Regions from separate parts of the Actinoallomurus sp. CA-150999 genome, predicted to be linked through region 1. Evidence: riboswitches for the same ligand, from Rfam matches in the RefSeq annotation. Region 1 holds a riboswitch; each other region holds the start of a gene.
The links. A riboswitch is a leader RNA that binds a small molecule or an ion and turns the genes downstream of it on or off. The one in region 1 is predicted to bind cyclic di-AMP.

Region 1 (5,095 bases):
CGAGCGGGCTGGCGCACACGATGGTCCGGACCCGGTCGGCGATCCCGATCATCTCGCGGACGTGGCGGCGGGTCTCCGACGCGGTGAAGTACGAGGTGACGCGGCTGCGCAGCCGGCCGCTCTTGCCGACGTACAGCACCTCGCCGCGGGCGTCCTCGAAGAGGTAGACGCCGGGCGCGGCGGGCACGCCGTCGGCCAGGTGGCGCTTGCTGCGCTGCTCGGGCGTCGGCGCGCGGGTGAACCCGGTCAGCTCCTCCAGGGTGTCGACGCCGAACGCGCCGGCGCGCTCCAGCAGCCCGTGCAGGACGTCGACGGTGGCCTGCGCGTCTCTGAGCGCGCGGTGGCAGGGCTCGACGGCGGTCCGGAAGAAGCGGGAGAGGGTGGCGAGCTTGCAGTTGGGGACCTCGTCGCGGGTGAGGAGGCGGCGTGCGAGGTCGGCGGTGTCCACGACCGCCGGCGCCGGCCAGGGCCGCTCCTGCGCGGCGCAGGCGGCCTTCAGGAAGCCGATGTCGAACGGCGCGTTGTGCGCGACCAGCACGGCGCCCCTGGCGAACTCCAGGAACGAGGGCAGGACCTCGCCGATCGGGGGAGCGGCCACCACCATCTGCTGCGTGATGCCGGTGATCACCGAGATGAACGGGGGGATCGGCATCCCCGGGTCCACCAGCGTGGCGAACTCGCCGACGACCTCGCCGCCGCACACCTTGACCGCGCCGATCTCGGTGACCGCGTCCTCCTTGGCCGAGCCCCCGGTGGTCTCGAGGTCGACGACGACGAAGGTGACGCCGGCCAACGGGGTGCCGAGGTCATCGAGGGTGCCCTGCACGGCAGGACCGACGGAGGCCATGGCGGCACCGTACGCGCGGCGACCGACAAACCCCGCGCCGGACCGGTGCCGGATACTGCGGGGTATTCGTCGAGGGGATTGCGGACCGAAGGTCGCCAAGGCGTCTACGCTGGGCAGCGACGGCGACACGGAGCCCGGTGCACGCGTCCCGCACCAGCCCCATCCGCTCGACTCGTGAGGAGTAGATCATCGACACCGGCCCGGGCGAACACCTCGATCAGCCGCTCCCCGAAGCGGTCCGGCAGCGCGTCGTCGAGGCCGCGGCCGACGTGATCGGCGCGCTCCGGCCCGACGAGATCCCCCCACCGCTCCGGCGCGTCGCCCGCTTCGAGCCGCGCCGCCGCGCCCGGCTCGCCGCCACCCTGATCGCCACCCAGCTCGAGGACGACGACACCTTCCGCGAGCGCGTCGCCGACGTCGTACGGGAGAGCGAGCCCGTGCTGGGCGAGGCGATCCTGGCGGGGACGGTGCCGCCGGCCGCCGACCCCGTCACCGTCGCCGCCCTCGCCTACCTGCTCCGCCCGGCAGGCTGGACCGAGCGGGTGGACACCGCGCGCCGCGATCTCGAGCAGTCGGCGACGGCGGCCGAGGAGGCAAAGGTCATCCGGCAGGTGGCCGAGCTGCGCGAGCAGATCGCCGCCGCGAAGGCCACCCGCTCCGAGGAGACCGACCGGCTCCGCTCGGAGCTGCGCGACCTCCGCGGCGAGAACGCCGAGCTCCGCAAACGCCTGCACGAGGCACGGGGCAAGGCCAAACGCGAGCACGCGCGCGCGGAGGACCTCGATAGCCGTCTCGGCGAGGAGCGCACCGCCGCGTCGGTCGCGGCGGCCACCGCCGAGGCCGAGCTGCGCCGGCTGCGCAACCGCCTGTCCCACGCCGAGTCGTCCGCGGAGAACGCCCGGCGCGCCGCCCGGGAGGGCCGCAACGTCGACGAGGCCCGGCTGCGGGTCCTCCTGGACGCCCTCACCGACGCCGCCAAGGGCCTCCGCGACGAGATCGCGCTGCCCCCCGGCATCACCCGGCCCGCCGACAGCGTCGGGGGCATCACGCCGACCCGCCCCGGGCACCGCACGCTGCCCGGCCGCGCCCTCGCCGACAGCGACCCCGCACTCCTCGACCAGCTGCTCACCCTCCCGCAGGTCCACCTCATCGTCGACGGATACAACGTCACCAAGACCGGCTACGGCGACCTGCCACTGGCCGACCAGCGGACCCGCCTGGTGTCGGGCCTGGGCGTGCTGCACGCCCAGACCAAGGCGGAGGTGACGTGCGTGTTCGACGGCGCGGAGCTGAACGCCCCGGTCGCCGTCCAGGCGCCCCGCGGCGTGCGCGTGCTGTTCAGCGCGCCGGGCCAGACCGCCGACGAGCTCATCGCCCAGCTCGTACGCGCGGAGCCCAGCGGGCGCGCCGTCGTGGTCATCTCCTCCGACCAGGAGGTCTGCGACTCCGCCCGGCGGGCCGACGCCCGGCCGGCCCCCTCGTCCCTCCTCCTGCGCCGCCTCGGCCGCACCTGACGGCCGAAACCGCGCCCGGCACTTTTGTCGGTGGGGCCTCTTAACGTCTCGTCATGACGAAGACACGAGGAGGAATTCGTGCTCATCGACTGTGAGAAGTGTGAGGTACGCAACGTCGGCTGCGACGATTGCGTCGTTTCCGCCATGCCGCTGATCCCGGCGTCCGGCCTCGAGATCGGGCCGCTGGAACGTCGGGCGCTGCGAGTTCTCGCCGCCGAGGGGCTCGTCCCGCCCCTGCGGATGACGATCTCCGTCGACCGCGCATCGTGACGATTCGCGCGCACACTGTTGCGTGAATGATATGAATTGCTGGAATTCCAGGAGAAGCGGTTGTTACCAGCGTGAGACTTGACTAGTCTCACGCGCTGAGCCGTTCGCTGGTTCGTCGCCCCCCAGGCGACGGCGACGGCCACCGCCGAGTCGTCACGTTCGGTGAGGTCGCCCGCAGTTCGGGCCCCAGCCTCTCACCGGCACGACGAGCCGGGGAACCAGGTTTCCGGGGTGAATCGGAGCGCCACACGCTCCGTAGGGCGCCTTCCACGCCCGAATCCGTCAGCTAACCCGGTAGGCGGTCAGTGGGAGAGGGGCGTGCCGCAATCGTGGCAACACAGCGCAGTGCCGACGACTCAGCCGTCGGATGGTCGGTGAGCGGCGGCATCGGCGGTCGCCTCCTGGCCACCCTGTGCATCGCCGCCTCAGCGGCCCTGGTTTTGCCCGCCGGCACGGCGGAGGCGAAGCCGAAGCAGACGCTGAGCGAGGCGAAGGCCAAGCTGACCAAGCTGAACTCACAGGCCGACCAGCAGGACAACGTCTACAACAAGGCCAAGTCCCAGTGGCAGGCGGCCGACAAGCGACTCAAGGCGCTGAACGCCTCGGTCAAGCAGCAGCGGCAGTCCTGGGCGGACCTGAGGGTCCGCGTCGCGCAGATGGCCGCGTCGGCGTACAAGAGCGGTTCGAACGACGCGGACATCCCCACTCTGGTGTCGGCCAAGGACCCGCAGGCCGTCCTCGACCAGATGTCGGCGTTCGCGCAGGTGTCGAAGAACCGCTCCACCGAGCTCACCCAGTTCCTGAACGTCGCGCAGCTGCTGCAGCGGCAGGAGTCGCAGGCCAAGCAGGCCGCGACCGATCTGGCGCAGAAGAAGAACGCCGCTCTCGTCCAGAAGAAGAACATCGAGAAGACGATCGCGCAGCAGAAGGCCCTGATCAAGAAGCTGGGCCCTGCGGCCGGCACCGGCAGCGGTGACGACAGCGGTCCGATGCCGAGCAACTGTGGCGGCGGCTACACGGGGTCGGCGACCGGCAAGGCGCGCACCGTGCTGGTGTGGGCCTACAGCAAGTGCGGAACCCCGTACCTCTACGGCGGCAACGGCCCGCGCTACGACTGCTCCGGTTTCACGATGAAGGCTTACGCGGAGGCCGGGGTGAGCATCCCGCGCGTCGTCCCCGACCAGTACAACGCGACCAGCCGGGTCTCGCGGGCCAACCTGTCGCCCGGCGACCTGGTGTTCTTCGACAATCTCGGGCACGTCGGCATCTACGTCGGCGGCGGCAAGTTCATCCACTCGCCGCACACCGGGTCGTACGTGAAGATCGACAGCCTGAGCAACCCCTGGTACAGCTCGCACTACGTCGGCGCGGGCGCGCTCTAAGGACACGATCACCATGGCCAAGGAGCGTACGATCATGTCCAGAACCGCGCGCTGGTCCGTGACGACCGCCGGGTTCATCGCCGTCGCCGGGCTGTCCCTGCCCGCCGTTCCGGCGCACGCCGACCCGGGCAACTCGCTGAGCGCGGCGAAGAAGTCGCTCGCGAAGCTCAACGACCAGGTCGACCAGCTGGGCAACCAGTACAACAAGACGAAGGCGGACTACAAGGCCGCCCAGGGGCGGGTCAACGCCCTCTCCAAGTCGGTGCAGGCGGAGCGCAAGACGTTCCAGGCGCTGCGGCTGCGGGTCGCCCAGCTGGCCGTCGACGCGTACAAGACCGGGGACAACGGCTCGATCCCCCAGCTGCTCGGCTCGAAGGACCCGGACGCCGTGCTGTCGCAGATGTCGGCGTTCACGCAGATCGCGCACAACCGCACGGCGGAGTTCCAGCAGTACCTCGCCTCCGCCCAGCGGCTCGAGCGCGAGCAGGCGCTGCGCGTACAGGCGGCTCAGCAGCTCAAGTCGAAGAAGACCCAGCTCGAGCAGCAGAAGTCGCAGGCCGACGCGGCCGTCAGGAAGCAGCTGGCGCTGATCCACAAGCTCGGCGGCAACATCGACCCGGGCAGTTCCACGGAGAACTGCTCGATCCTGGCCACGGGCAAGGCGGAGATCGTCCTGAAGTTCGCCTGCGCCCAGCTCGGCAAGTCGTACGTCTTCGGCGGCGCGGGCCCGAACGTCTGGGACTGCTCCGGGATCACGATGGTGGCGTTCGCCAAGGTCGGTATCAAGCTCAACCACTGGGTGCCGGACCAGTACGACGCCAGCAAGCGGGTGTCCAAGGCGGACCTGCAGCCCGGCGACCTGGTCTTCTTCCACGACCTCGGGCACATGGGGATCTACGTCGGCAACGGCAAGTTCCTCCACGCCCCGCACACCGGCGACGTCGTGAAGATCTCCAACCTGAGCGACGCCTGGTACAGCTCCACCTGGGTCGGCGGCGGCCGGCTGCTCTGAGGACCGCCGGGCAACTGAACAGCGGACGAGGGCGGGCCGGGCGGAGACTCCCGGGGCACGGAGAGCATCC
Region 2 (5,095 bases), 5.0 Mb from region 1:
GAACTTGACCGTGATCGAGTTCGATGCGGTGCCGGTGAGCTGCTGCATCATCTTCTCCGACAGGTCGATGAGCGCCGGCGGGTTGTGCTGCGCGACGGCCCACTCGGCCGGGCCGAAGTCCTCCACGATGCCGATCTCGCTCTTACCGTTGTAGGTGACCTTCACCTTGGTGCCGAGCGGCCAGTACGGGCTGGCGAGCGTGTGGAACGACATCGGCTTGCCGGAGGCCGTCGACGGGTCCCAGAAGGACGTCGCGGTCGAGACGCCGCCGGGCAGGGCAGCCTTTTCCTTCTTGGGGTCCTTCTTGACGCTCACGAACAGCCGGTCCTTGTTCTCCGTGGCGACGCGCTGCTCGGTCTGCGGTGCCTGCTTGGACGCCTGCGCGGCGGACGGCGCGGGGGCGCTCTGCGCCGAGGATGCCGACTCCGAGGCGGTTCCGTAGGCGAGGGCGGTGGTCACGCCGGCGCCGGCCAGGGTGACGCCGGCGGCCGCGGTGGCAATGGCCTTCGTCGAGAACCTGATCATGGAATTCCTTTCGGGGGCATGGGGAACGGGGGCATGCGGGATTGGGGGCATCCCGAGGCGATGCCAGGGGGATTCGTGGGACCGCCCGGGAAGGGAAGGCCAGCGCGTGCCGCGTTGCTCGGCGGCGACGCGGCACGCGCCGGCACGGGCGACTACTGGGGGTACTCCGGGTAGCCGTAACCCACGACAGAGGAGGTGTTCCGGGTCCGGACCTTCACGGCGTCGTCCGTGTTGCCCTCGACGGTCTGGATGGTGCCGTCGTGGTTGTCCTTGATGACCAGGCCGACGTGGTCGATGCCGTCGACACCGCTGCCGTTCCAGGAGAAGAAGACGACGGCTCCGGGCTTGGGAGTGTTGCCCCAGCGGCCCTGCGAGATGAACCACTTGGCGTGGTCCGGGGTGAACGCGTCGGCGCCCATCCCCTTGACGCCCAGCTGGTCGCCGACCCAGGAGACGAACATGTCGCACCACGAGGCGTTGGCGTAGTCGCTGATGGCCCCGCCGTTCTGCGCCACGCCGCGCGCGGCGTACGGGGTGCCCATGAACCACTGGTTGAACTTGCTGCCGCCGGCGGCGTTCTCGGTCGTGCCGACCTGGGAGACGGCGAGCTTCAGAACGTCCGTGGCCGAGGGCAGCTTCTTCTGCACCTGCTTCTTCGGCTCGGCGAGGGCGCGCACCTTGACGTGCGGGGCGTCGGCCAGGGAACCGGCCTCGATCGCCTTACCCATACTGGGATTAGGTATCTGGGCGACGTGGTGCGCCACGGCGCGGGACGCACCGGGGATCTGCGCGGACAGCGCCGGCCCTGCGGCGGCCACGGTGATCGCGGCCACGCCGGCGGTGGCGGTGCCGGCGATGACGCCGGCGAGAGTCTTGCGATCAAAGGTAAAGCGGGGTTTGGCGTGTCGAGGGGACACGGGGGGTACTCCTTCGGCTTCCATGCCGCTTACCGGGTTAGCTGACGGGTTCGGGCGTGGAAGCTGCCCTACGACACAGGGGATGTGCCGATTCACCCCGGGACTTCTGGTGGGTCCCCGGCTCCGCGAGGTGCGGATTCAGCGGGTCGCCCGCTCATGCGGGCGGCTCGAACAAAGAGACACGTCTGCCGTCATCGGCTAGGGGTAGCGGTGACGGCCGGTATTCAGATCAGGGCGGACTAGCGGACAAGGTTCTACTCCTTACTTCCAGTACGCCTACCGGGTTAGCTGACGGGTTCGGGCGTGGAAGTCGGCCCTACGGCACAGGGGATGTGCCGATTCACCCCGGGACTTCTGATGGGTCCCCGGCTCCGTGATCTTCACGGACTCGACGTTGCTGCTCCCGCTCTAAATGGATCAATGGGTACTCAGCGGGAGTGGCACGATTTTGGATATGAACCGTCTCGGCTCTGTACGGAGGCCCTCGCACGCGTCTTCGCGCCGCGCCATCTGCGCTGGTGGGCCGGCCGCGCCGGCGGATGTTCGGGCGGCGCATGGGGAGCGTCGCCGGTGTTAGAGGAACATATCAGACAAATACCGACGTGCCAAATATGGCCATCGAATATTAGTCACATGATCGGCACTACAAAGATCGCTATAAAGATCGATCTGGTGCGTCTTGTGATCCACATTACGTTCCGGCCGAAACAATCATGAACGGCCGCAAAGCACTGTGGAATCGTCAGATATCCCAACAGTCGCGTGACACAGGGTATTCCGGGCCCCGTCACGATGGGTGACCACGGGCCCGGCGGGAGGCTCGCCGGACGGCGCCGGAGCGCCGGGAAGGCGTCAGCCCGCCGCCGCTACGCGCTCGCCACGCGTCAGGCTCTCGCGATAGCGCTGCGACGTGATCTCCGCCACCTCCGGCGCGGCGCCCAGCACGGGTGAGACCGCCACCGCTCCGGTCTCCAGGGACTCCTCACGGACCTTGTCCGCGAAGTAGCCCGGGGCCAGGAAGTAGGACGCCACCGCGACTCGCGGCGCGCCCGCGTCGTACAGCATACGTACGGCCTCGGCAGGGGCGGGACGGGCCGCGGAGGCGTACGCGGGGACGACGGAGTGCCAGCCGCGCCAGGCGCGCGCCAGCCGGCCGATCGTCGCGTTCGCCGCCGGATCGCTGGAACCGGCGGCGGCGAGCACCAGAGCGGTGTCCGGGTCGGGGCGGACGCCGACCTCGGCGAGCCGCCGCTCCAGGGCCGTCGTCATCAGCGGATGCGGGCCCAGCGTCGCCCCATAGTGCAGAGTCAGCCGGGGGTGGGCGCTGCGGATGTCGCGAAGCGCCCCCGGGATATCGGTCTTGCTGTGATACGCGGCGGTGAGCAGCAGAGGGAGCACGACGGCCTCGTCGGCCCCCTCTCCGACGAGACCACCGAGCGCCTGCCCCGGGGCCGGGGGAGCGTGGTCGAGATACGAGGTCACGACCCGCACCCCCGATGAACGGCGAACAAGATCGAGAAGTTCCTCGATCGTCGCCGCCGCACGCGGATCCCGGCTCCCGTGGGCCACCGCGACCAGAGGGATCGCGAAGGTGCTCAGAGGTTGATGCCGCATTCGGTCTTTCCGGTGCCGGCCCAGCGTCCGCTGCGCGGGTCCTCGCCGGGCGCGACCTGCTTGGTGCAGGGCTCGCAGCCGATCGACGGGTACCCGTCGTACTGCAGCGGGTTCACCAGGATGCCGTGCTCCTCGATGTAGTCGTGGAGCTGGGCCTGGGTCCAGCGGGCGAGGGGGTTGACCTTGACCTTCCCGCGCGCGGCGTTCCACTCGACCACGCGCGAGCCGCGCCGGTGTGAGGTCTCCTCACGCCGGATGCCCGTGATCCACGCGAGGTACGGCTCGAGCGCGCGGTTCAGCGGCTCGACCTTGCGCAGGTGGCAGCACAGATCCGGGTTCCGCCCGTACAGCCGGGGCCCGAGGTCGCGCTCCTGTTCGGCGACGGTCCGGGAGGGGGTGACGTTGACCACGTTGACCGGGTAGACGGCCTCGACGGCGTCCCGCGTGCCGATCGTCTCGGCGAAGTGGTAGCCGGTGTCGACGAACAGCACGTCGATGCCGGGGCGGACCTTCGAGGCGATGTCGACCAGCACGGCGTCCTTCATGGACGACGTGACGCAGATCCGGTCGCCGAAGGTCGCGATCGCCCAGCGGATGATCTCCTCGGCGGAGGCCTCCTCCAGCGCGTCGGCGGCCGATTCGACGATGTCGGTCAGGTCGAGCGCCGCAGGCGCGCGCTCGTACAGGAGAGTCATGCCGAGCCCTCCCGTCCAGGAGCGCCGGTGGTGCTGAGCGCACCGAGGCCGACGAACCGCAGCCGGAACGCCCGGGTGCAGGCCCGGCAGTGCCAGCCGCCATCGCTCTCGTACGGCTCCAGGTCCTCGTCTCCGCAGTAGGGGCAGTAGAAGGGGACGGCTCGCTCGGTCACTTCAGGTCACCTTCCTCCGCACGCTGCACCCACGCGGCGAAGGACTCGCCGTCGTGCCTGCCCTCCTGGAACCTGCGCAGCACCCTCTCCACGTAGTCGGGCAACTCCTCCGCGGTCGTCTTCAGCCCACGGATCTTCTTGCCGAACTCCCCGCCGATCGAGCCGCCCAGGTGCACCTGGTAGCCCTCGACCTGGGCGCCGCTCGCGTCGGTGACCAGCTGGCCCTTCAGGCCGATGTCGGCGGTCTGGATGCGCGCGCAGGAGTTCGGGCAGCCGTTGATGTTGATCGTCAGCGGCTCGTCGAAGTCCGGCAGGCGCTGCTCCAGCTCCTCGATCAGGTCCATGCCGCGCTGCTTGGTCTCGACGATGGCGAGCTTGCAGAACTCGATGCCGGTGCAGGCCATCGTCTGACGGCGGAACGTCGACGGGCGGACCCGTAGGTCGTGCGCCTCCAGCTCGGCGGCCAGCGCCTCGGTGCGGTCCTCCGGGACGTCCAGGATGACCATCTTCTGCTCGGTCGTCGTGCGCACCTGGCCGGAGCCGTACTCCTCGGCCAGATCCGCGATGACGTGCAGCAGGTCGCCGTCGACGCGGCCGACCTTCGGCGCGAAGCCGACGTAGTAGCGGCCGTCGCGCTGCCGGTGGATGCCGACGTGGTCGCGGCGCTGGTCCCGGGGCGCGCCGGGGGCCGGCCCGTCCGCCAGGGCGTACCCGAGGTACTCCTTCTCCAGGACCTCGCGGAACCGCTCCGGGCCCCAGTCGTTCATCAGGAACTTCAGCCGGGCGCGGTGCCGGAGCCGCCGGTAGCCGTAGTCGCGGAAGATGCCGGCGATGCCCGCCCAGACCTCGTGGGCCTGCTCCGGCCGGATGAACGCCCCGAGCCGCTTGGCGAACATCGGGTTGGTGGACAGCCCGCCGCCCGCCCAGATGTCGTATCCGACCTCGCCCTTGTCGTTCACCACGCCGACGAACGCGATGTCGTTGATCTCGTGGACGGTGCACTGCGCCGTGCAGCCGGACAGCGCCGACTTGAACTTCCGCGGCAGGTTGGAGAACTCCGGGCTGCCGATGTACCGGTCGTTGATCTCGCGGATCTGCGGCGTCGCGTCGATGACCTCGTCGGCGTCGATCCCGGCGAGCGGGCAGCCGAGGATGACCCGGGGCGTGTCGC
Region 3 (5,095 bases), 4.7 Mb from region 1:
GACGACGCAGACGTGGCAGCCGAGCGCCGCGGACAGGTCCTCCGACAGCTTGTCCGGGCGGCCCGGGCCGAACAGCAGGTGGTGGTCGTGCGGCGGAAGCGCCGCCGCCACGTCGTCGATCATCGCCGCGCCGGGGCCCGCGACGCGGTAGAACCAGCCGCGCTTGCCCACGAGCTTGCCGGCCGCACCCGCGGCGGCGCCGAGGATGACCTTCGTCCGGCCCGCCTCGAGGATCGCGCCCTGCATGCCGGCCGGGCTGTGCAGCGGGCCGATCTTGCCGACGAACTTGCTCAGCTGCTTGGCCATGCCCTCCGGCGTGATCAGCTCCAGCGGGATCATGCGGCCCTGGCCGGCCGACGCCGGGCTCTCCGACAGCGCGAGGATGTCGTCCGGCTGCAGCATGCCCTGCGTGGCCTCCTGGATGATCGGGAGGATGCCGGTGCGCAGCGTGATCATCTTCGTCTTGATCGGGACGCGGCGGGCGCCGACCGCGCGCTCGTCGACCGGCGGGATGTTCGGCGCCTTCTCGGGCGGCATCTCGCCGAAGTGCTGATGCAGCATCTGCCGGATCTGCTGGTTGCGCGCGTAGATCGACGCGCCGCGCTGCAGGATGTCGCGGGCGCCCGCCGGGTCGCCGGCCTCCAGCCGGAGCGACGCGAGAAGGGTGTAGTCCGAGGCGTACACCAGGTAGTCGGGGGCGAGCGCGATCAGCTCCGTCTGGTACTTCAGCGCACGCGGCTTGTCACCGCGGTCGACCGCCCACTTCGACAGGCGCTTGAGCGCGTGCCGCCGCAACTGGGAGTCGTTGACCACCGACTCGAGGATCGTCTCGGCGTCGTCGATCCACCCGCCGTCCTTGAGGACGTCGGCCAGCGTCAGGGCGTACCACGGGATCGTCGGGTACTTCTCACGCGCCTGCCGGACGATCTGCGCGGCCCGGCCGTAGTCGCCACGCCACTTGTAGACCTCGGCCAGCGCCGCCGTCGCGAACCGCGTGTCGCCGCCGGCCGCGACGGCCTGGCCGGCGATCTGCTCGGCCTTCCGGTCGTCACGCTCGTTGGTGAGGACAAGCCAGGACAGCAGGGACAGACCGTCACCGTCGAGATCCGCTCGCTTCTGCTCGAGGAGCTGCTGGGCCTCCTCCGGCTTGCGGAGCCAGATGTCATAGGCGCGGCTGTTCGTGCTCATTGTCAGAACCTCATGCGTCGTCGGCGATCTGCGGGATCGGCCCATCATCGCAGAGTTTCGTGCCGGCCGACGCGGCGGTCGCGGGACACCGAGCTCGTCAAAGTGGGGGAGAGATGGACGAAGCAGGGGGGAATACGCAGGTTGTATGACCCGGGCTTGTCGCCCGCTCGATACCCTTGGGTCTCGTGGACCTCCTCGATTCATGGCGCGATCTTCCGGCCGCGCAGCAGCCCGACTGGCCCGACCCCGCCCGCGTCCGCGACGTCGCGGGCCAGCTGTCCAAGCTCCCGCCGCTGGTGTTCGCGGGCGAGTGTGACCAGCTCAAGGCGCACCTGGCCGCCGTGGCACGCGGTGAGGCGTTCGTGCTGCAGGGCGGCGACTGCGCCGAGACGTTCTCCGGCGCGACCGCCGACGACGTGCGCAACAAGCTGAAGACCCTGCTGCAGATGGCCGTCGTGCTGACCTACGCCGGGAGCGTCCCGGTCGTCAAGATCGGCCGGATGGCGGGCCAGTTCGCCAAGCCGCGGTCGAAGCCGTCCGAGGTGCGCGACGGCGTCGAGCTGCCCGCCTACCGGGGCGACATGGTCAACGGGTTCGACTTCACCCCGGAGGCCCGGGTGCCGAACCCGGAGCGCCTCCTGCGCGCCTACCACGCCGCGGCCGTGACGCTGAACCTCACCCGCGCCTTCACCCAGGGCGGCTACGCCGACCTGCGCCAGGTCCACGCCTGGAACCACGACTTCGTCGCCGAGAGCCCGGCCGGCCAGCGGTACGAACGACTGGCCGGGGAGATCGACCGGGCCCTGGCGTTCATGCACGCCTGCGGAGCGGACCCGGAGGAGTTCCACCGGGTCGAGGTCTACTCCAGCCACGAGGCGCTCCTGCTGGACTACGAGCGCGCCCTGACCCGCATCGACTCACGGTCCGGCCTGCCGTACGACGTCTCCGCGCACTTCCTGTGGATCGGCGAGCGCACCCGGCAGCTCGACGGCGCGCACGTGGACTTCATGCGCCACATCCGCAACCCCATCGGCGTGAAGCTCGGGCCGACCACGACCGCCGAGGACGCCCTCGCGCTCATCGACCTGCTCGACCCCGACCGGGAGCCCGGACGGCTCACGTTCGTCACCCGCATGGGCGCCGGGCGGATCCGCGACCACCTCCCCGCCCTGGTGGAGAAGGTCACGGCGAGCGGCGCCCAGGTCGCCTGGATCTGCGACCCGATGCACGGCAACACCTTCGAGGCGGAGAGCGGGTACAAGACCCGCCGGTTCGACGACGTGATGGATGAGGTCGCCGGCTTCTTCGAGGTGCACCGGGCGCTCGGCACCCACCCGGGCGGCGTGCACATCGAGTTCACCGGCGACGACGTCACCGAGTGCGTCGGCGGCGGCCACGACATCGTCGAGGACGACCTCCACCAGCGGTACGAGACCGCCTGCGACCCCCGGCTCAACCGCGGCCAGGCGCTCGACCTCGCGTTCATGGTCGCCGAGATGTACCGCACCGGAAAGTAGCGCGAGCGACCCGTCCGGGGCCGGCGGCCGTCACACGACGCGGACGGCGCCGGCGAACGGGCGGGTCGACAGGTCCGCGACGCGGACGTGGTCGCCGGTGTGCGGCGCGTGGATGAATTTCCCGTCGCCGATGTACATCCCCATGTGGTGGATATCGGAGTAGAAGAACACCAGGTCGCCGGGCTCGAGCTGGTCCCGGGAGACGTGGACGCCGGCGTTCCACTGGTCGCCGCCGTAGTGCGGCAGGTTGACGCCGACCTGCTTGTAGGCCCACATGGTCAGGCCGGAGCAGTCGAATCCCCGGCCGGGTGCCGCGCCGCCCCAGACGTACGGCACGCCGAGCTGCGACAGCGCGGCCCGTACGGCACCGACCGCCTTGCCGGGGCCGCCGGGGATGGGGGGCACCTTCTCGCCCTTGCCGGCGCGCTCGACGGCGTCGCGCAGCAGCGGCTTGCGGACCTTCTCCAGGTCGTGCTTGATGGCCGCGCGCTGCTGGGCGAGCTGGACCCTGAGCCGGGCCGCCTGCGCGGCGCGCTCCCGGGCGTCCTGGCCGGTCCACTGGGCGTTCTGGATGGCCTGGGTCAGCTGCCGGATCTGGGTGTCGTCCTGCTGCGTGAAGTAGTGCAGGGTCGCGGCCCGGTCGAGGACGGCGCGCGGGTCGGAGGCGGCGAGAAGGGCGGGGGTGTCGTCGTTGCTGCCGCTCATGTAGCGCATCGCGACGAACCGGCCGACCTTGTGCTGGATGGCCTTGAGCGCCTGCGCGGCCCGGGCCGAGGTCTGGCCGGCGACGACGGCCGCCCGCTGGGCCTGCTCCAGGCGTACCTTGAGGCCGTTGTACTGCTCGGTCAGCTGCTCCAGCTGGTTGTTCAGCTGGTCGGCGCGCTGGCGGAGCGCGTCGATGCGGGAGCCGGGCCGGGCGGTGTCCGCCATCGCGGGCGACGCGAACCCGGCGACGACGAGGGCCAAGGCCGCAGCGGCCGTACGGCAGCCCGCGCCCTTCGGGAGGCGGCGCGGGTCCGGTGCGAAGGCCACTGCGGCCGTACGGCGGGCCGTGGCCTTCGAGGGGCGGCGCGGGTCCTGCGTGGAGGCCACTGCGGCCGTGTGACGGCCGGCGGCCCTCTGCGGGTCGTGTGTGAGGGTCACGACGGCCGTACGGCGGGCCGTGCCCTTCCCGGGATGATGGGGATCGCGGCTGTCCGCAGGGTGCGATGACGCCATCCAGTGCTCCTCTCCTCAGGCCGCCTACCGGGTTAGCTGACGGGTTCGGACGGAAGAGAAGCCCTACCGCGCACCGTCGGCGACGGGCGCGGATTCACCCCGGATGCGAAGGCGGGAGGTGCCCCGTGGCTTCGCGAGTGGGTCCCCGGTTCCCCGTTGCGTCGGCTGACGCGACGGGCGATTCGGCGGTCCGGCCGTCTCTCGGCCGGTGACGACTCGCTGGAGATTAACGGATAGTGACGGGGCGACCAACGAGAACATGCGGAGATGGCCCGGGGGATCGGAGGATGGTCACTCTGGGTGATGCGGGGGCTGGTCCTTTGCGCCTAGACGCACGCGGTCCCCGCCCCTCCGGATCGGGAGGAAACGGGGACCGGCGTGACGTTCGGACGTGCTCGCTCAGGAGAGGACGGACTCGGCCTCGGCCTCGGAGCTGTTCTGGACCACCGCCGCGTGCAGGGTGTTCCAGAACGCCAGCTCGACGTCCTCCTCCAGCTCCGAGATCTTGCCCCAGAACTCCTTGTCCTCGGCCAGCGCGGCGGCCTCGGCGGACAGGATGGGCATGACCATGGTGCCGGCGTCGGCGGCGTCCAGATCGGCCACGCTGACCTCGGCGGGCAGCTCGACCGGCGTGCGGTGGTGCTTGCCGCGCTTGCGGACCCGGACGTTCGGCGCCGCGACGGGCACCTTCACCTTCGACTTGCCGACGGCCAGGGCCACCGTGCCGAACAGGACGACGGCGAGCAGCCCGGTGAGGGCGGCCTGCTGGTCCGGCAGGGAGGTCGGCGCGGGCGCCGGGTCGTGCGACGCGATCGTGCGCGTGTCGCCCAGCGCCGGGGCGTCCTGGCCGATCTCCTTGACCGCGGGCGTGGGGGCGGCGTGCTTAGGAGCGTACTTCTGGTCGTTCTGCGCCGTCTGCTGGGCGGTTACGGGGGCGGCCTTCACCTTCACCTTGGAGGGGTAGCCGAACCCGACGACCTGGCTGATGTCCCGGGTGGCGCGCAGCAGCGCGTTGTTGTGGTTGGCCTCGATCGTGTGCAGCGTGTGGCCGTCGACGCGCTCGACGATGCCGACGTGCTCGATGTCCCCGATGCTCTTGCCGCCCGACCAGGAGAAGAAGACGATCGCGCCGGGCTCGGCCTTGTGGCCCCAGGCGTGGTGCTTCTTGAACC
Region 4 (5,095 bases), 5.0 Mb from region 1:
TCGCGTCCCGGAACAGACGAACCCGGGGAAACGCCCGCGCGAGCGCGACAGCGACGTTGCGGGCAAGGTCGTGCCGTCCTCGCAGGTGGGCCTTCTCGTGCTCCAGAACGGCGGACAGCTGTGCGTCGTCGAGGCGTTCCAATGCGCCTGTCGTGAGGACGATGCGTGAATGCCGCCCAGGAATGCAGTAGGCGACCGGCACGGCGTGCTCGACGACGACGATGTCCTTTCCAGAGAGCGGACGCGCGACCAGGGCGAGCGCACCGAGGTGACCTCTTCTGCTCCACCACGCTCGGGCGAGGGTCGCTACGACGTGACCGCTGGTCCACAGGACGAGACCGGCCGAGCTGAGCAGGCCGGTGATCGCTCCCACGGGTTGTGACACCCCGGAGTAGTGGTCGCGCATGGCGTTGACGCAGGCGTCGAGGACGTGGGTGAGGCCGCCCGCGTCCCGGATCGCCGGCACGGCGAGGACCAGACCGCCCAGGATCAGAGAGAGGAGCACCGAGGAAATCGCGGCCTGCCACATGGCCAGCCCGAGCCGTGGTGCCCGGTCGATCCAATCGACCCTCTTCAACAAGCGCGGCCCCACGAAAAGAAGCGCCGTGGCATAGGCCAGCAGCGCTACGGCCGCCGTCACGAGTCCTTCTCCGGGGACACGATGCGCATCGCCGCCTGCAGCGCCTTCGCCTCGTCGGTGGACAGCTCAGACAGGAAGTGGACGAACGCTGCGGCCTGGTTGTTACTGGTCGCCAGCGCCGAGCGCATCAGACGGGCGGTGTAGGTTTCGCGGCTGACCAACGGCTCGTACAGGTGTCCTCGTCCCGCCCGCTCCCTGCGCAGCCACCCCTTCTTGTGCAGCTTGTCCATCACCGTCAGCACCGTGGTGTACGCGATCGTCCGCTCTTTCTGAAGATCGTCGACGACGTCCCGAACGGGCACCGGGCGGCCATAGCACCAGAGGCGATCCATGATCGCTGCTTCCAGTTCGCCGAACTGCCGTAGTGCCATCGCCTACTCCACGCTGCTGATTTGCTATCGCACATAGTAGCCAGGCGGACGACACCGTACAGGGCACCGATCTCCGGCCGGGCCGAGCCATGTACGTCGCTCCTAGGTCAACTACTACGAGGCATAGGAAGTAGTGGACATCAAAGCGCCGAATGCCGGGGCCCGGCGTTCAGCCATCGACCTGGCTTTGAGCGGACTCCTCGTCGACTGGTCAGCCGATCCGCGCATCCGCCGACGTGAAGACCGACACGACGATGCGGCGTGCGAACAGCGGCGTTTCGCCGGGACCTGTGACGTCGTAGGTGAAGTGCTGCAACGGCCATAGACGGATACCGCCGATGGTCACCGGATGCCGTACCTCATAGATGGCCGGCCACGGACAGCGGTGGAAGCTGCCCAGTCGTTCCCCGGTCCGGTCGACCGCGAAGTCGATCGCTCCCGTCCGCAACGCAGCCTCGATCTGGGCCTGGATACGGGCCGTCGCCATCGGGCATGTGTCGGCGGCCCACATCCTCTCGAGCGCGGCGCGCGCCGGCGGAAGCGCCCGCAGGTCGTCGCGCTGGTGGGGATCCGTCAGACACCAGCGGTCGATCTCCGCCGGCACATGGGCGACCAGTGAGACCGCCCTCGTCGTGTCCCGGCCGTCGAGGAGCTGTGGCATCGCCAGGAGCTGACCGAAGGTGTACAGCGTCCGGACCGCGTAACGCAGGTGGATGTCCGGCGGCGTGAGCAGGGTCAGCCCATCGCTTCCGGAAGGCGATCGCTCCGCACACCCGATCGCGTCCATGGCGCGCGCGAGCATCCGCCTCAGCTCTAGGAGATCTTCAGATCGGCCATGTGATGCGTGTGCGTCGTCGGCCAGGGCGACGATACCCCGCGCGTGGATCGCCCGCGTGGCCGTCACTGTGGCCGTCAGGAGCGGAGCGGTGGTCCCGCCCTCATGCCATGGCGGTGGTTCCGCAGGCAGATCAACATGGTTCTCGATCCGATACGTCGGATCGATCGCTATTCGACGCGCCTGGAACAGCCAGCGCTCGACCTGCCCGAACGATGCGAGGATCCGGGTCGCCGCCTCCCCTTGAACCTCGCCGTCGTCGTACGGCTGCACCGCGTCGAGCAGGTGCTCGCCGATCGTTTGCAGCACGTAGGCGTTCCAGACGCAGAGCAACCGGCTCGCGGCGACGCGTATGTGGTCCGATGTGCCGGCAGGCCGCCTGAGAAGTTCGCGTCGCCACCGTTCGGCGTCTTCGAGCTCTCGACGGACGAGACGCCCCGCACGCCGGTGGTCCTCAAGAGTCCGCACGGAGACCCGGCCATCGAGGGCTCGCACCGCTCGAATGCCATCGGCTGAGGAGGTCATCATCCGGCGGCCGCCCGGAGAAATGCCTGACGGTGAAGACGGCTGAAGGCGTTCAACGGCCGCGTGACGTCCCCGACCTCGACGAGGCCGCCATCGGTCGCGTGTCGGCCGCAACCGAGTGCAACGAGTCCCAGAAGGCGAGCTCGGCGTCCTCTTCGAGCTCAGCGATCTTCCCCCAGAACTCTCGGTCCTCGGCATGCGCCGCTGCCGTCGCCGTCAGCGCGGGCATGACGGCGGTGCTCGCATCGGCCTCGTCGAGGTGAGTCACCGTGACATCGGCCGGCAGCTCCACCGGAACGCGGTGGTGCCGCCCCCGCTTACGAAGCTGCACGCCGGACGACGGCACCGGCACCTTGACCTTGGACTTGGCGATGGCCAGCGCGGCCGTGCCGAACACCACGACGGCCAAGAGTCCGGTCAGCGCGGCCCCTTGCTCGATGAGCGGGGACGGCCGGTCGGGAGTGGAGTGGGAGGTGCGGGCGATGTTCGTCGCCGGGTCGGAATCGGTGACGAGGGACGTGACGGACGGCGGTGGCGCCGAGTGCCTGGGCACGTACTTCTGCTCGGTCTTCTCGACCTTCCGCTCGGTGCCCGGGATCTGCTTGCCCTTGACCTTCACCTTCGCCGGGTAGCCGAACCCGACGACCTGGCCGATGTCGCGGGTGACCCGCAGCAGCTGATCGTTGTGGTTGGCCTCGATCGTGTGCAGCGTGTGGCCGTCGACCTTCTCGACGATGCCGACGTGCTCGATGCCGCCGATGCTCTTGCTCCCGGAGAAGGAGAAGAAGACGATCGCTCCCGGCTCGGGCTTGTGCCCCCACGCGTGATGCTTCTGGAACCACAGCGCGTGCTCAGGAGTGGAGGCGAACTGCCCCGCCCAGTCTTCGACGCCGGCCTTGTCGGCGGCCCAGGCCAAGAACATGTCGCACCAGGGAGCCGTCTTGTAGTACGACCCCTTGTCGACGTGCTTGCCGTACCAGTCTCCGTACTTGGTGTATCCGCCGCTCTTCTCCGCGTACCCCAGCTGGCTCTTGGCGATCTGCAGCAGCTTCTGCCCTACCGGATCCATCGCTCTCCCTACGCCGCCGACCGGGTTAGCTGACGGGTTCGGGCCAGGAGAAGCCCTACCGCATACGCGGATTCACCCCAGAGGACGCGTGGGTCCCCGGCTCCCGCGTCGCGGCCGCAGCGCGGGATTAGGCGGGTCAGGCCGTACCTTCCGGGTGGAAGGTAGATCGCGGCCCAACTCCGACGCAATGTAGTAGTAATGCCATGAGGGCGGCAAGTCATCCCCGGACGCACCACGAACAGAGGTGCCCATCTAACCGATCACACCCGGGTTGGACACATAACGTGACGATGATCGATTTCCCAGGTAGCGCCTATCGATGATCCTGATACCCCGTGGAAGACACACCCGCCACGAGGCCGACCCGGGGCCGCCGATGACGCCAGCACGGCACCGCACGGCCGCGAGCCGGGTTGCTTCACCCAGGTATGCCCACTAACCCTTGTAGGAGATACCTATCGATCATCTCTATGCCGAAACCGGGGTGCAGTGCGGCGCGTAATGGTGACCTTCGAACGCACCGAGGGCGGCGGATACCCGACGCGGATCGAAGGTGAGGATGGCCTCGTCTGGCGCGTCGAAGCCGTCGTCGGGACTGCACCGCGCGCTACGGCCTGGCGGTCGCCTGGTCTTCCTGTGCTGGCAGGCGATATCACATGCACGACAATCCGCTGGGACGCGCCCTGCTGGGCCAAGCCGACGCCATCACCATGAGCAAGGCGGTAGACGCTCTCCGCTCGGCCCTGAAGACCTACGAGACCCCCGACGGCGTCTTCCTCGACTCCGCCGCCTTGCTCGTAACCGCCCACCGGTGATGCGGCCACCGTGACATCCGGGTGACCCACCAAAGCGATCACCTCGAGACGGCTTCGGGGTGATCGCACCCTGATCCGCTCGCAGGTAAACCTATGTGATTCACATCATGGTGCTCCGCACCTGGCCGTACCGTTGGTCACGCCGCTCGGTCGCCCCCGGTCAGGGTGTCACACCCACAGGGCGGTCATCGGGAGTCCAGTCGGCGGCCCAGCGCAGGGCACCGAGCAGATGCTCGCGAAAGTCCGGCTGCGCGAAGGCCTCCGCGGCGTGGCCCAGCGCGGTGTAGAAGGTACGGCCGGCACCGTACTCTCGGCACCAGACGAGCGGGTGGTCCGGTCCCATGTGACCGCCGCGGTAGGTGCGCTCGTCGACCGTCGCCAGCACTCGGACCTGTGCGGGCCCGTCGCGGAAGTCGTACCACTCATCGGTCCGGTGCCAGTGTTCCGGCAGGTGGGCGGTTGCCGGATGCGTCCGGTCGAGCACCCTTACCAGGCCCGGTTGCATCTCCGGATGCCCGTTGAAGCGGGCGCCGAGGAGCACGCCGTACTCGGGCCAGTCGTACTCGGTGCAGGCGGCCGAGTGGACTCCCAGGAATCCTCCGCCCTCGGCGACGTACCTCCGCAGCGCCTGCCGTCCCGCCGGATCCAGGACGTCCCCACTCGTGGACAGGAAGACGACCGCGTCACAGGCGGCGAGCCGCTCCGTGGTGAACGCCGCGGGATCCTCGGTGGCATGCGCGGAGAAGTGGTGCAGCGCGCCCAGCTCGCGGAAAGCCGTGACACCCGCGGGGATGGAGTCGTGCCGGTAGGCCGTCGTCCGGGTGTAGACGAGGATGCTTC

Region 2: linked by a shared signal. The riboswitch ahead of ACQP2O_RS37775 (CHAP domain-containing protein) and the one ahead of ACQP2O_RS15240 (NlpC/P60 family protein) in region 1 are both predicted to bind cyclic di-AMP.
Region 3: linked by a shared signal. The riboswitch ahead of ACQP2O_RS36675 (NlpC/P60 family protein) and the one ahead of ACQP2O_RS15240 (NlpC/P60 family protein) in region 1 are both predicted to bind cyclic di-AMP.
Region 4: linked by a shared signal. The riboswitch ahead of ACQP2O_RS37845 (CHAP domain-containing protein) and the one ahead of ACQP2O_RS15240 (NlpC/P60 family protein) in region 1 are both predicted to bind cyclic di-AMP.

What each region holds. Positions count from the first base shown of each region.
Region 1 covers NZ_CP192063.1:3,202,474-3,207,568, forward strand. The annotation lists gene ACQP2O_RS15225 (DEDD exonuclease domain-containing protein) at 1-847, opposite strand, end outside; gene ACQP2O_RS15230 (NYN domain-containing protein) at 1,117-2,361, shown strand; gene ACQP2O_RS15235 (hypothetical protein) at 2,440-2,631, shown strand; cyclic di-AMP (ydaO/yuaA leader) riboswitch at 2,817-2,948, shown strand; gene ACQP2O_RS15240 (NlpC/P60 family protein) at 3,006-4,013, shown strand; gene ACQP2O_RS15245 (NlpC/P60 family protein) at 4,048-5,025, shown strand.
Region 2 covers NZ_CP192063.1:8,164,846-8,169,940, reverse strand. The annotation lists gene ACQP2O_RS37780 (hypothetical protein) at 1-525, opposite strand, end outside; gene ACQP2O_RS37775 (CHAP domain-containing protein) at 678-1,442, opposite strand; cyclic di-AMP (ydaO/yuaA leader) riboswitch at 1,455-1,596, opposite strand; cyclic di-AMP (ydaO/yuaA leader) riboswitch at 1,702-1,846, opposite strand; gene ACQP2O_RS37770 (sirohydrochlorin chelatase) at 2,295-3,056, opposite strand; gene ACQP2O_RS37765 (phosphoadenylyl-sulfate reductase) at 3,038-3,751, opposite strand; gene ACQP2O_RS37760 (Insertion element protein) at 3,748-3,924, opposite strand; gene ACQP2O_RS37755 (nitrite/sulfite reductase) at 3,921-5,095, opposite strand, start outside.
Region 3 covers NZ_CP192063.1:7,932,765-7,937,859, reverse strand. The annotation lists gene ACQP2O_RS36685 (tetratricopeptide repeat protein) at 1-1,188, opposite strand, end outside; gene ACQP2O_RS36680 (class II 3-deoxy-7-phosphoheptulonate synthase) at 1,374-2,705, shown strand; gene ACQP2O_RS36675 (NlpC/P60 family protein) at 2,736-3,923, opposite strand; cyclic di-AMP (ydaO/yuaA leader) riboswitch at 3,928-4,106, opposite strand; gene ACQP2O_RS36670 (CHAP domain-containing protein) at 4,323-5,095, opposite strand, start outside.
Region 4 covers NZ_CP192063.1:8,181,125-8,186,219, forward strand. The annotation lists gene ACQP2O_RS37830 (M56 family metallopeptidase) at 1-640, opposite strand, end outside; gene ACQP2O_RS37835 (BlaI/MecI/CopY family transcriptional regulator) at 637-1,011, opposite strand; gene ACQP2O_RS37840 (hypothetical protein) at 1,223-2,155, opposite strand; gene ACQP2O_RS37845 (CHAP domain-containing protein) at 2,424-3,440, opposite strand; cyclic di-AMP (ydaO/yuaA leader) riboswitch at 3,440-3,584, opposite strand; gene ACQP2O_RS37850 (hypothetical protein) at 4,097-4,255, shown strand; gene ACQP2O_RS37855 (ThuA domain-containing protein) at 4,416-5,095, opposite strand, start outside.